Regions from separate parts of the Serratia sp. ID 25-353 genome, predicted to be linked through region 1. Evidence: predicted binding sites of a transcription regulator. Region 1 holds the regulator's gene; each other region holds the start of a gene.
The links. The regulator Fur, encoded in region 1, represses iron uptake genes when iron is present. The targets are predictions, from matches to a motif close to ATAATAATGAGAACNACTATCAA.
Positions count from the first base shown of each region.

Region 2: a site for Fur is predicted at 2,347-2,369, ahead of fes (enterochelin esterase). Genes of this name have one in related genera too.
Region 3: a site for Fur is predicted at 2,301-2,323, ahead of ACYF6X_RS04480 (isochorismate synthase). Genes of this name have one in related genera too.

Region 1 covers NZ_CM139236.1:3,016,986-3,021,171, forward strand. Annotated here, with positions in the region: gene ybfE (LexA regulated protein) at 222-509, shown strand; gene fldA (flavodoxin FldA) at 774-1,313, shown strand; gene fur (ferric iron uptake transcriptional regulator) at 1,643-2,089, shown strand; gene ACYF6X_RS14610 (beta-N-acetylhexosaminidase) at 2,335-4,186, opposite strand, start outside.
Region 2 covers NZ_CM139236.1:3,897,390-3,901,575, forward strand. Annotated here, with positions in the region: gene ACYF6X_RS18845 (enterobactin synthase subunit F) at 1-673, opposite strand, end outside; gene ACYF6X_RS18850 (MbtH family protein) at 706-912, opposite strand; gene fes (enterochelin esterase) at 887-2,260, opposite strand; gene ACYF6X_RS18860 (TonB-dependent siderophore receptor) at 2,545-4,186, shown strand, end outside.
Region 3 covers NZ_CM139236.1:949,645-953,830, reverse strand. Annotated here, with positions in the region: gene rarD (EamA family transporter RarD) at 1-215, shown strand, start outside; gene dhbA (2,3-dihydro-2,3-dihydroxybenzoate dehydrogenase) at 217-975, opposite strand; gene ACYF6X_RS04480 (isochorismate synthase) at 1,076-2,266, opposite strand; gene ACYF6X_RS04475 (4'-phosphopantetheinyl transferase family protein) at 2,456-3,148, opposite strand; gene agp (bifunctional glucose-1-phosphatase/inositol phosphatase) at 3,310-4,186, opposite strand, start outside.

The sequences.
Region 1 (4,186 bases):
ATAACGGCTTAGCGCGTTTAGCCCGCAGTTAGGCATTGTCGCCGCTCCATCTGCTGGGGTAATATGGCGCGCTATAATTTTGCCGCCGCGCCAGCGCGTTCGCGAACGCCGGTTCGGGGGTGAATTTGGGTTAGGGTTTATTGGCCCGAAGTGTGTTAACCGATGCCTCCGGAAGCGTGCGAGCGCTTTTTGATGCAAACTCCCTTGCAGTACCGCTACCTATGGCAAAAGAACAAACGGATCGCACGACGCTGGATCTGTTCGCAGATGAACGCCGTCCGGGGCGCCCGAAAACCAACCCGCTTTCCCGCGATGAACAGCTTAGAATCAATAAGCGCAATCAGTTACGGCGCGATAAAGTGCGTGGATTGCGGCGCGTAGAGCTGAAAATCAACGCGGATGCGGTGGACGCCCTGAACAAACTGGCGGAACAGCGCAACATCAGCCGCAGCGAACTCATCGAGCAGATGCTGTTGGCACAACTGGCGGAAGAACAGCCGGAACATTGATCTCTTCGGCCGCACGCGCGGCGCGGCGTTAAGGACAACGCCGGATCGACCACGCTTTTCTTCATTCTCCGGCATCGCATAAATGCGATAAAACCCCGGCGCCACTTTCTGGCATGATACGCATTTACCGGTAAGAGACTGCGCCTGTCGGCGCCCGCCCCGGAGGCGAAAGGCTCTTGCCATGGCATCATTTTAATCGGCGTCAGCGGCGGCAGTGCCGGCGTCGAGTAATGCAATTACTTGAATTTAAAGGTTATACGCGATATGGCTACTGTAGGCATTTTCTTTGGCAGCGACACTGGCAATACCGAAAACATTGCCAAAATGATCCAGAAAATTCTCCAGAAACAGTTTGGCGACGACGTCTCTGAAGTGCATGACATCGCTAAAAGCAGCAAAGAAGACCTGGAAGGGTTCGATATCCTGCTGCTGGGTATCCCGACCTGGTACTACGGTGAAGCGCAGTGTGACTGGGATGATTTCTTCCCGACGCTGGAAGAAGTCGACTTCAACGGCAAACTGGTGGCGCTGTTCGGCTGCGGCGATCAGGAAGACTACGCGGAATACTTCTGTGACGCGATGGGCACCATCCGCGACATTATCGAACCGCGCGGCGCGGCCATCGTGGGCCACTGGCCGACCAAAGGCTATCACTTCGAGGCCTCCAAGGGCCTGGCGGACGACGACCACTTCATCGGTCTGGCGATCGACGAAGACCGTCAGCCGGAGCTGACCAACGAGCGCGTCGACGCCTGGGTCAAACAGATCGTCGAAGAGCTGAGCCTGGCCGATATCGTCGGCTAAGCCCCGGCACTGGCGAAAGGTTGAACAAAGGCCCTGTAAAGTGCATAGTGTGCCCACAGGGCCGTCATCGGCAACAGGGATTGCTGCGATAGAAGCTACAGATTTGTAACTTCCCACCCCGTCACGGTAGACTGAGATATCGGTTTATCCCATCCATCAAGGCGTTGCATGCAAAACATGCAATAGTGCAATTATATCTTTGTTAACAACCGGCGGTTTCCATTTAGTACAACCGGTTCTATAATGAGACGCATTAACTCTTTGTGCCGACCGATGCCACAGGCGAGTACGCCTCAACTTGATTAGCATAGTAACAGGACTGAATTCGCATGACCGACAACAACATCGCATTGAAGAAGGCCGGCTTAAAAGTCACGCTTCCGCGACTCAAAATCCTGGAAGTACTGCAAAATCCGGAATGCCATCACGTCAGTGCGGAAGATTTGTACAAAAAACTGATTGATATGGGCGAAGAGATCGGGCTGGCAACGGTTTATCGCGTACTGAACCAGTTTGACGATGCGGGCATTGTGACACGTCACAATTTCGAAGGCGGCAAGTCCGTGTTCGAGCTGACCCAACAGCATCACCACGATCACCTGATTTGCCTGGACTGCGGCAAAGTGATCGAATTCAGCGACGAATCCATCGAAGTGCGCCAGCGTGATATCGCCAAGCAGCACGGCATCAAGCTCACTAACCACAGCCTGTACCTGTACGGCCACTGTGAAACCGGTGACTGCCGCGAAGACGAAACGCTGCACGACAAGAAATAAGCCTGACCGGCTATGAAAAACCGCCTCACACCGAGGCGGTTTTTTTATGCCCTCCGTGCAACGGGCAAAAAAATCCCCGGACAAGCCGGGGGAAAATCATGTCATGAAATATCACAATTGCAGCGGCACAGCGACTCCACGTACTCCTCTCACTACAACGTCCGCCCTACGCCGACACGCGCGGGCGAACGCATTCCCCCTTCGTTATACGGCCGCCGCCAGGACAGCAGGCCGTTGCACCGGGCTTAGACCTTTTCGGCGCGGCTGTAGCGTTTGCCGTCCGGGCTGACCGACCGCACCTGAACGTCACCCGAGACCGCCGGCTTGGCCTTGGCGTCATAGCGCTGCCACTGCTTGCCACCGTCGGTGGAGTACTCGATGCCCAATCCCGGCAGCGCGATATTCGCCTCCAGCTTGCCGCCCGCTACGCGTGCGCCCGGCACCGGCAGACGGTAAGCGACGCCGCCCTTATCCAGCTTGGCCAGTTCACGCTGACCCAGGATATTGGCGAAGCGCAGCCAGTCTTTCTCCAGCATCTTGGTATCGACAAAGTGGGTTTCCCCGCCTTTGTATTCGCGGCCTGCGCGGTAGTCCTGTTCCCAACCGGCGCGGTGCCAGGCGCGTTCTGCCACCGACAGCGCGCGTGGGAAGATCATGTATTCCATCTGCGGATCGGTGCGCTGGGTTTCGCTCCACAGCTGAGCGGACAGCCCGTAGGCGCCCGGCCACGGCTTGTCGCTCTTGGCGCTGAAGTGGTTGCCGTCGCGGTCGACCGAAGTTTCCGCGTTCTGCGGCATGTTGTCCGGCGCGAAGCTGAACACCTTGCGCTCGTCGCTGAAGCGGGTGCCCCAGTAGTAACCGCGCTCGTCCGGGTTCACCTCGTAAGGGAAGTCCATATAGACGTAGTCCGGGTTGGAAACCACCACTTCATACCCTTTGTTGGCCCAGTCGTTGACGCTATCGAAACCGCCCCAGTACAGGGTATCCCAGAAGTTGACGCCCACGCGCGAGGTGGCGAACGCCTTCGCGTTCTCGGCGTCTTTCAGGCCATCCTGCCAGGCCTGCATTCTGTCGATGCCATGCGCCTTCACCAGCTTGCTGACCTCTTGGCCGAAGTAGCTCGGCAGATGCTCCATGTCGGCCACCTTGCCTTCTTTGATCATCGTCTGGCACACCTGCGACTTGGCCCACGGCTTGTCTTCGTTGCTCTGATCGATGATGCCTTTGCCCGGCTCCGGTTTCGCCTTGTCGGTGTAGCCGGCGCCCAGGCGAATGTTTTTCGCTTCGTCGCCGCCGAAGTGCCAGGTCTTGATCGGCTGGCCGGCCTCTTTATGCATCTGGGCGATCTCGCCGATCACCTTGTCGACAAAGCGCTGGGACGAGTCAAGGCACGGGTTCAGGTAGCTCTGGCGGTTAAAGAACTGCACGGAGGTGGTGTTGGAGGTATCGGTCGGATCCACCAGGCGGAATTCGTTGGCCTCCTGCTCTTTCCCGGCGGCATGCAGCTTTTTATAGCGCGCTTCCATCGAGACCACCGCGGCGCGGGCGTGTGCCGGCATGTCGATCTCCGGGATCACTTCAATCTGGCGCGCCTGGGCATATTTTATGATGTCGATATAGTCCTGACGGCTGAAGAAGCCGCCGTAGACGTCCGGCCCTTGGCCGTACTGCGGCAGCAGGCAGGTGGTTTCGCTCAGATCGTGGCAGCGCTGGCCACCGACTTCCGTCAGCTCAGGCAAACCGGGGATCTCGATGCGCCAGCCTTCGTCATCGCTCAGGTGGAAGTGGAATTTGTTGAGCTTGTAGGCCGCCATCTGATCCAGCAGGCGCAGCACCGCGTCCTTCTTATGGAAGTTGCGCGCCACGTCGAGGAAAATGCCGCGATACTGGAAGCGCGGCGCATCGCTGGCGTCCAGCGTGGCAATCTTGCCGCTGCCGTCGCTCGGCACTAACGACAGGATCGACTGCAGCCCGTAGAACACCCCGGCCTGATCGAAGCCGATCACCCGCGTCTCTTTCTTGCCGATTTTCAGCTCATAGGCGCCCGGCACCGCCATCGCGCCTTTAAACTTGCCCGGCTGGATGTCGGTCTTGATT
Region 2 (4,186 bases), 880 kb from region 1:
GCGGGCAGAGCGTGGCCGGCGGCGGCAGCTGCCGCGCTTTTTCGAGCCAGAAATCGGCGTCGCGCTGCCAGGCCGGTGCCTCCCGGTAAGCCTGGTATTCCGCCACCACGTCGCTGAACGCCGTGAAAGGCGTCGGTTCCAGCGCGTCGCCGCGGCAAAGATGGGTGTAAATCGCCGCCACGCGGCGAGCGATGGCGGTGAAGCTGAAACCGTCCACCAGCAGATGGTGATAGCGCTGATACCAGAACCAGCGGTCATCCGCCAGACGCATCACCACATGGCGATACAGCGGCGCGCCGCTGCCGGCGCGCAGATCGCTCGCCAGATCGATGTCCATCAGCGCGCGCGCGGCGGCTTCGGGATCCGGCGACGTCGTCAGATCGACGAGTTCCGGCTCATGCACCGACAGCGCGTCGTCCAGCCATTGCACCGGCACGCCGTCGCGTTCCGCAAAACGCAGGCGCAGCATATCCACCTCGCCCAGGCCCTGTATGATGGCCTGCAGCAGAGGCTCTACGGCAATGGGGCCGTTGAGTTCGATGGCATGGGCCACCGCATAGGCATTGCGATGTGGAGAAATTTGATCGGCGACCCAAATGCCGGGTTGCGCCGCGACCAGCGGCCATTCGCCCGCAAGCGCCGGGCCGCTGAGAGAGTTAGGGGTGTGTGACACTGCTTATTGCTCCCGTGATTACCTGGCGCCGGTCACGCCTCGCGTGCTGCGACCGGCAGAATGTCTTGCCAATGCTGTTCCAGCCATTCGGCGCACGCGGTGTGCGCCGCCGGGCCGAAGACGATCGTCCAATCGGACGGAATGGCGCGGAAATCCGGCCACAAACTGTATTGTTGTTGTACGTTGCGCAGCACCAGGCTGCGCTGCTGTGGATCATCGAACGGATTCAGGCTTTCCATCATGTGTTCCTCGTGCCGTCGCCGATGCCGGGTAAGCGGTGGCGAAAGCGGAGGCCCAGACCGCCTGCAGCCCGTCGGTCAGGCCACTGCGCCAGCACAGCGCGTCGTGCCCGCCTTCCACCACCCGGTAGTGCACCCGATGGCCGGCGTCGCTCAGGCGCGCCGCCATTTCGCCGCTGACCCGGTGCACCAGCTTTTCCTGCGAACCGGCTTCCATAAATACCTTCAGCGCGCCGTGGTTGCCCAAGCCGTGCCGTTCTACCTGCTGCATCAGCCAGCAGGCGTCGTCGGGAATGCTCGGCAGCTGCAGCATGTCGCGCCGCGGCCACCAATAGGAACCGGACTGGGTGATCACCGCGCCGAAACGCTGCGGCCAGCGCAGCCCGGCATACAGGGAGGCCAGACCGCCAAAGCTTTGCCCCGCCACCACCGTATCGGCCGGTTTGTCGCTGTGCGGCGCCCAGTCGGCCAGCTGCGGCATCAGTTCTTCCTGCACCGCCAGCCAGAAATCGTCCTTGCAGGTTAATTCTCGCGCCCGGTGCGGCAGATCGATGATGTCGATCAGCACATACACCGCTTCCGGCAACGCCCCCTCGCGGGTCAGCTGCATCAGCGGCTCCCAGACCGGCATCTGCTTCGCCCAGAACTGGCCGTCGAGCAGGATAGCCAACGGACGCTCGGCCGGCTTGCTGTCGCCTGTCGTGTAGATCCAGACATCGCGGCTGTTGCCCAGGCGTTCGCTCTGCCAGGTATGGCGCTGCAAACGCGCCGGCAGCGGCGGCGTGCAGCGCCCGCTGGCGATTTCGTACTCGTCGAACGAGCGCCATACCGGCTGCGGCGGCGCATCCGGCATGTGCAGACCGGAGACGCTGTGGCCGCTGGCGCTTTGCCAGGAGCGATACGGGTTGAGCAAATCGGGGGTGGCGCTGGCGAACACCTGATGCCACCAGTGGCGCAGGTTGTGCATGTTGGCGTGCGCATCGTCGCCGCTGAACGCCGGCGGCCGCTCGTCAAAGCAGGGGATAAAGCAGTAGCTGCCGCGCCAGGCGCCGCTCAGCTCGGTCTGCCAGTACCACACGTCGGTGCCGGCCAAACGCTGCAGGCTTTGCGGCGGATTCGGCTGATGATGGTCGGTCAGGCAGTTAATGTTGATCCACACGCGACGGTAGGCGGAGGTCAATTCGCATCCCTGAGGATCGCGCCAGAAAAAGGTGGTTCGCCAGCGGCCGTTACCCGCCGGTTCTACCCATGGCGTACCGCGCCGTGCCACCGTCAACCACCACCCTGGACTGCCCGCATTGCTGCTGGCCAATAATCTGCTGCTTTCTGACTGTAGTTCTGTATTCACAACGCCTACCCATTTTGTAGTTGGCGGCACCGGGAACGTCGACTTTTCCCTATCGCCGGCCACCGCCCGAACGCACTGTACGCCAAATACTATTGATAATAATTTGCATTTGCAATAGTGTGTAAGGCTTGGAGATCGTGCTGGTATTGCGCGCAACGGACAGGGATCGGGGATATATCAATGGCATCCCTTGCCGCAGCCGATTTTCTATTTCCGACTACACAAAAACTACAACCGCCCTTCCCCCCGTTCGGCGAGGGATGGCAGCAAGGTAGGACACTCAAATGAAAAGCAAGCTATCACGTTATTCTTTAGCCACTCTTATCGGCTTGGGATTGGGCGCGTCCGCGTTCGCCAACGCCGCACAGCAGACCGACACCCCCACCACGGAAGAAAACAGCGGCGCAGTGGATAAAAAACCGCGCGGCGAAGACACCATCGTGGTGACCGCCGCCCGGCAGAACCTGCAGGCACCGGGGGTGTCCACCATCACCGCCGACGAGATCCAAAAACGCCCGCCGGCGCGCGACATCAGCGAACTGATCCGCACCATGCCCGGGGTTAACCTGACCGGCAACTCCACCAGCGGCCAGCGTGGCAACAACCGCCAGATCGATATCCGCGGCATGGGCCCGGAAAACACCCTGATTCTGATCGACGGCAAGCCGGCCTCCAGCCGCAACTCGGTGCGCCAGGGCTGGCGCGGCGAGCGCGACTCGCGCGGCGATACCGCCTGGGTGCCGCCGGAAATGATCGAACGCATCGAAGTGCTGCGCGGCCCTGCCGCAGCGCGCTACGGCAACGGCGCCGCGGGCGGCGTGGTCAACATCATCACCAAGAAGGCCGGCGATGCGCTGCACGGCTCGCTGAACGGCTACTTCAACGTGCCTCAGCACAAGCAGGAGGGTGCCACCAAGCGCACCGACTTCAGCCTGTCCGGCCCGCTGAGCGATTCCCTGAGCTTCCGCCTGTTCGGCGGCTACAGCAAAACGCAGGCCGATGCCTGGGACATTAACGAATCACACAAGTCCGAACGCGTCGGCGCCTACGCCAACAGCGTCCCGGCCGGGCGCGAAGGGGTAGTCGATAAAAACATCGACGCCTTGCTGCACTGGGACTTCGCCCATCTGCAGTCGCTGGAGTTCGAGTACGCTTACGGCCGCCAGGGCAACCTGTACGCCGGCGATACCCAGAACACCAACACCAACGCCCTGGTGCAGAGCAACTACGGCGAAGAGACCAACCGCATCTACCGTGAAACCTTCGGCCTGACCCACCGCGGCGCCTGGGACAACGGCGTGAGCACCAACAACTACGTTCAGTTTGAACGCACCCGCAACACCCGCCTGAACGAAGGGCTGGCCGGCGGCACCGAAGGCATCTTCGACACCAAAAACACCGGGTTCGGCACCACCAAACTGGACGACTTCCTGGCGCACAGCGAAGTCAGCGTGCCGTTTGAACTGGGCGTCGCCCAGACCGCCACGCTGGGTACCGAGTGGACCCAGCAGCGGATGAAAGACGGCACGTCCACCAGCCAAACGCTGATGGGCGGCACCATTCCCGGCATGACTACCGGTACGCGCAGCCCTTACGCTTCCGCGCATATCTTCTCGCTGTTCGCCGAAGACAATATCGAGCTGACCGACACCACCATGCTGACGCCGGGCCTGCGTTACGATCTGCATTCCGAATCCGGCAACAACTGGAGCCCGGCGCTGAACCTGTCGCAGGAACTGGGCGACTACTTCACGCTGAAGATGGGCATCGCGCGTTCCTATAAAGCCCCGACGCTGTTCCAGACCAACGGCAACTACCTGCTGTACAGCAAAGGCCAGGGATGTGCCGGCAGCGATACCAAAAACGGCTGCTACCTGCTGGGCAACGACGATCTGAAAGCGGAAACCAGCGTCAACAAAGAGATCG
Region 3 (4,186 bases), 2.1 Mb from region 1:
CGCTGGTGTGTTACATCCTCGCCAGCCGCCTGCTGCCGTTCAGCCTGTTCGGCCTGCTGAGCTATGTGGAACCGGTGCTGCTGGTGATCGTCGCACTGCTGCTCGGCGAAAGCATCGGCCAAAGCGAATGGCCGACCTATCTGGCGATCTGGCTGGCGGTGCTGCTGCTGGCGGCGGAAGGCGCGCAGCACTTGCTGCGCCGCCAGCGGGTCTGACTCAGGCGGCCAGCGTGGCGCCGCCGTCGATCACGATGTCCTGCATGGTGATGTGGCTGGCCAAATCGGAGGCCAGGAACAACACCGCGTTGGCGATCTCATCCGGGCGGGCGATTTTGCCCAGCGGGATCCCCAGCTTGAACATTTCGGGGAAGCCGGCGATGGTGCGTTGTTGCGCATCGTCGGTCTGCCACATGCCGCGCTGCATCGGCGTGTCGGTCGAGCCCGGCGACACCAGATTGCAGCGCACGCCGAACGGCGCCATCTCCAGCCCCACACAGTGGTTCAGGCTGGTCAGCGCCGCCTTGGAGGCGCAGTAAGCCGCCATCTGCGCGCGCGGCACGTGCGCGGCATTGGAGCCGATGCTGACGATCGCCCCGCTGCGCTGCGCCTTGAAGTGCGGCAGCACGGCGCGGAACAGGTAAAACGCCCCCGAAGCGTTGACGTTGATGCACTGATGCCAGTCATCCACGCTCAGATCTTCGGTATTGCCCATGCGCAGAATGCCGGCGGCGTTGACCAACACGTCCAGTCGCGGGTTCTCCGCCAGCTGTTGGCGGCACACCGCCTCCACCTGCTCCGGCCGGCTGATGTCCAACGTCACGCAAGGATAAGGCAGATCCGGATTGGCGAACTCGCGGTCAAATCCCACCACCTCGGCGCCCTGCGTCAAAAAATGGCGGGCGATCTGCTCGCCGATGCCGCGCGCCGCGCCGGTCACCCACACGCGTTTACCGGTGAAATCCATCTGAATGCTCATGCGCACACCGCCATCCGGGCACGCTGCCGGGTCATGTTGTTGTTCATCGTTATCTCCTGCGAAAGCGTATGACGCGGCGCGCACTGCGCCGCAAAGAGGCCTACAGCGCGCCGCTGTTCAGGCCGAAAGCGTTGAGCATGGTGCCCAGTTTGGCGGCGGTTTCCAGCCACTCGGACTGCGGCGTTGAGGCGGCGACGATGCCCGCGCCGGCGAACAGCCGCACCCGGTTGCCGCGCAGCAGGCCGCTGCGGATGACGATCGCCCACTCGCCGTCGCCGTTGGCGTCGCACCAGCCGACAATGCCGCTGAACAGGCCGCGATCGTGCGGTTCCAGATCGGCGATCAGCTGGCGGGCGCTCTCGGTCGGGAAGCCGCACAGCGCCGGCGTCGGATGCAGTAGGCAAGCCAGCTGCATCACGTTGAGATTCGGGTTCAGCAACTCGCCGCGAATGCGGGTGGACAGGTGCCACATGGTACCGGTGCTGAGCAGCGATGGGCCGCTGGGCACGCTCAGGCTGGCGCACAGCGGCGCCAGGTGGCGGCGAATGTCGTCGATCACCAGCTTGTGTTCGTATTTGTCTTTGGTCGAGCGCATCAGGCGCTCGCTGCCGAGGCGATCCTGCTGCGGATCGTCCTGACGGCGCGCCGAGCCCGCCAGCGGATTGGTGTGGATCTCGCCGCCCTGCTTGCGGATCAGCAGCTCCGGGCTGGCGCCAATCAGCACACCGCCATCGGCCAGCGGCAGGGAAAAGTGGTAACCGGTCGGGTTCTGCACCATCAGGTTATTGAGGATCTGGTGGCCCGCCACCGGCTGCTCCAGCTCAATGTCGAGGATGCGCGACAGCACCGCCTTGTCCAGCTTGCCCTGTTTAAAGCGGCTGACCGCTTCCGCCACCGCGTGCTTGAAGCGCGGCTCGTCCGGAATGCTGGTGCAGGCGGCCAGGCGATGCGGCTGTTGCAGCATCGGGCGCGCGGCGCGGGTAAAGCTGTCGTTGGCGACAAACTGGCAGTTTTCAGGCACGTACAGGCTGGAAGGCCGGCGCGTATCGAACGGAATGGCGCCCACCACCACCGGCGTCTCCTGGCCGGCGGTTTTGGCGCGCGCCAGCGCCTGGCGGATATGCTGCGTCAGCGCGCTGCCTTCCTGCTCGCCGCCGAACGCCGGCGTCTCGATACGCTCGAACACGCCGTCGGCGGAGAGGGAACGGAATTCGGACCGGTACAAAAAGGTCGATTGTTCGGCGTACACAAACCCGGGGAAGGTTTGGTTTTCTGTCGTCAGTGTCGCCACAAGACCACTCCTTTGTTGCGCCTTACCAATGATAATGTTTATGCGAATAATTATCATTAGCTATAAAAGGAGGATAAATTACACCGGATCCCCACCGTGGGTCAATCTCCGATGAATGAATCTTTCCACCCGCCGCGGCAAATCCGATTTACGGCGCAGCAAGAAATAACACACTGTTATTATTGTGTTTTAACAGAAAATAAAAGTCGTGACGTCGTCACCTTCACGCCAAAAACGCCCGTTAAACCGGCGGCCGGCGGGGCAATTTGGCGTCAGCGTCTTAAGCAACGCTAATACAAACGTCTGCCGCTGCGTATCCACGGCGACCATGCGCGCATCGAGAAAATCGAAGTAACAACGCACCTGTGGATAAAGCGCCTTGAACAGGCTTTCTTTGGCGGAAAACGTCAGCGTCAGCAGTTCATTGAACGGCAGCGCCTCGCGCAGCAACGCCTCGCGCTCCCCCGCCGAAACGATCGCCCCCCACAGCTCTTCCGCCCGCACGTCGGAGAGCAGCGTCTCCACATCCAGCCCCACGCCGCCCAGCCCGCTCTCGCGGTGCACGGCGCACAGCGCGGTATCCGAATTATGGCTCAGCGCCCCGGCGATGCCCGGCGGCCACTGCGGCGCGCGATCTTCGCCGCGCGCCAGGGTGAAATCGGCAAAACCGAGCGGCGACAACAGTTGCCGCGCCAGAAAACGCCCGGCCAGATACTCCGCGCGGCGCTTCGGCACCGCGCGCGCCAGATGATCCGGCAGCGCAAAGCCCGCCTCGGGAAAACTCTCGTCACGATACTCCGCCAGCGCAAAATGGCAGCGCGCCACCTGGCCCGGATAGCCGTCCGGCGTGAAAAATTCGATATTGCGGATAAAAGTGGGCAACGGCGGTATCCATGATAAGCAGGCAGGCTGATGATGTTAGCCCCCGAAACGGCCTGCAACAATGACCCCGGGCAAAATAAATGGCGTTAAGGCCCGCACGGCGGCGCGTTAGCCGGGATGGGGAGAGGCCTCTCCCCCGTGGTCGGGAGAGAGGCTGGGCATTACAAGATGCCTTTCATGGTCTTCTCGAAATCGCTCCAGGCGCAGAAACCGTCTTTGTCGATCGGGCAGCCTTTCAGCGCCAGCGTTACCCGCTGCGGCGGGGTTTGCAGCGTCAGCGGCGTCGCCTTGCGCAGCTGTTCGGTGGACTGATAGACGTACTCGATCTTCAGCAATTCACGGTCGTTCTGCGCGTCGCGCCAGCGCTGGAACACCAGTTTGCCGCCGATCGGCGTTTTCTCGTATTGCTGCGGCAGCTGATACGGCTGGAACTGCATGGCCGACAGCAGCGAGGCAATATTGGAATCGTGGCCGACCAGCACCGTCAGCTTCGGCGCGTCCGGTTTGCGCTCGCCGAGCAGCGCGTTGTTGATATAGGTCAGCAGCGGCTTGGCGACGTTCTGCGCCACCACCGGCGAGGTGAACAGCGAGTCCTGATAGCCGTCTTTCAGCTGCGCCAGCTGCTGCCACTGGTGCGGGGTGGCGATTTTGCCCCAGGCCACCTCTTTCATCGGGAAACCTTCGTAATACTGCAGCATAAAGGCGTCCACCAGCGAGTTGCCCACCCGCAGCGGGCCGGAGACGCCCGGCTCTTTGCCCGGCACCGCGCTCATCACGCTGGCTTCTTTGGTCAAGTCACAGTGTTTGTCGGTCTTGCAGGCGGCGGAATCCTTGTAGTCGATGATCTTCGCCAGCTGTTGGTAAGCCGCGTCCAGCTTCAGCGAGCCCAGCGCGGCGTTCATCGCCGCCAGCGCCTGCTGGTTGAAGGCCTCGCTGGTGTCGGTGATGATCGGGTTGAAGGTCGGATCCATCTCGCCCATCTTGTCCTGATGGTGCACGCTGACGTCACAGCCGGGGAACGCGCCGTTGCTGAAGAAC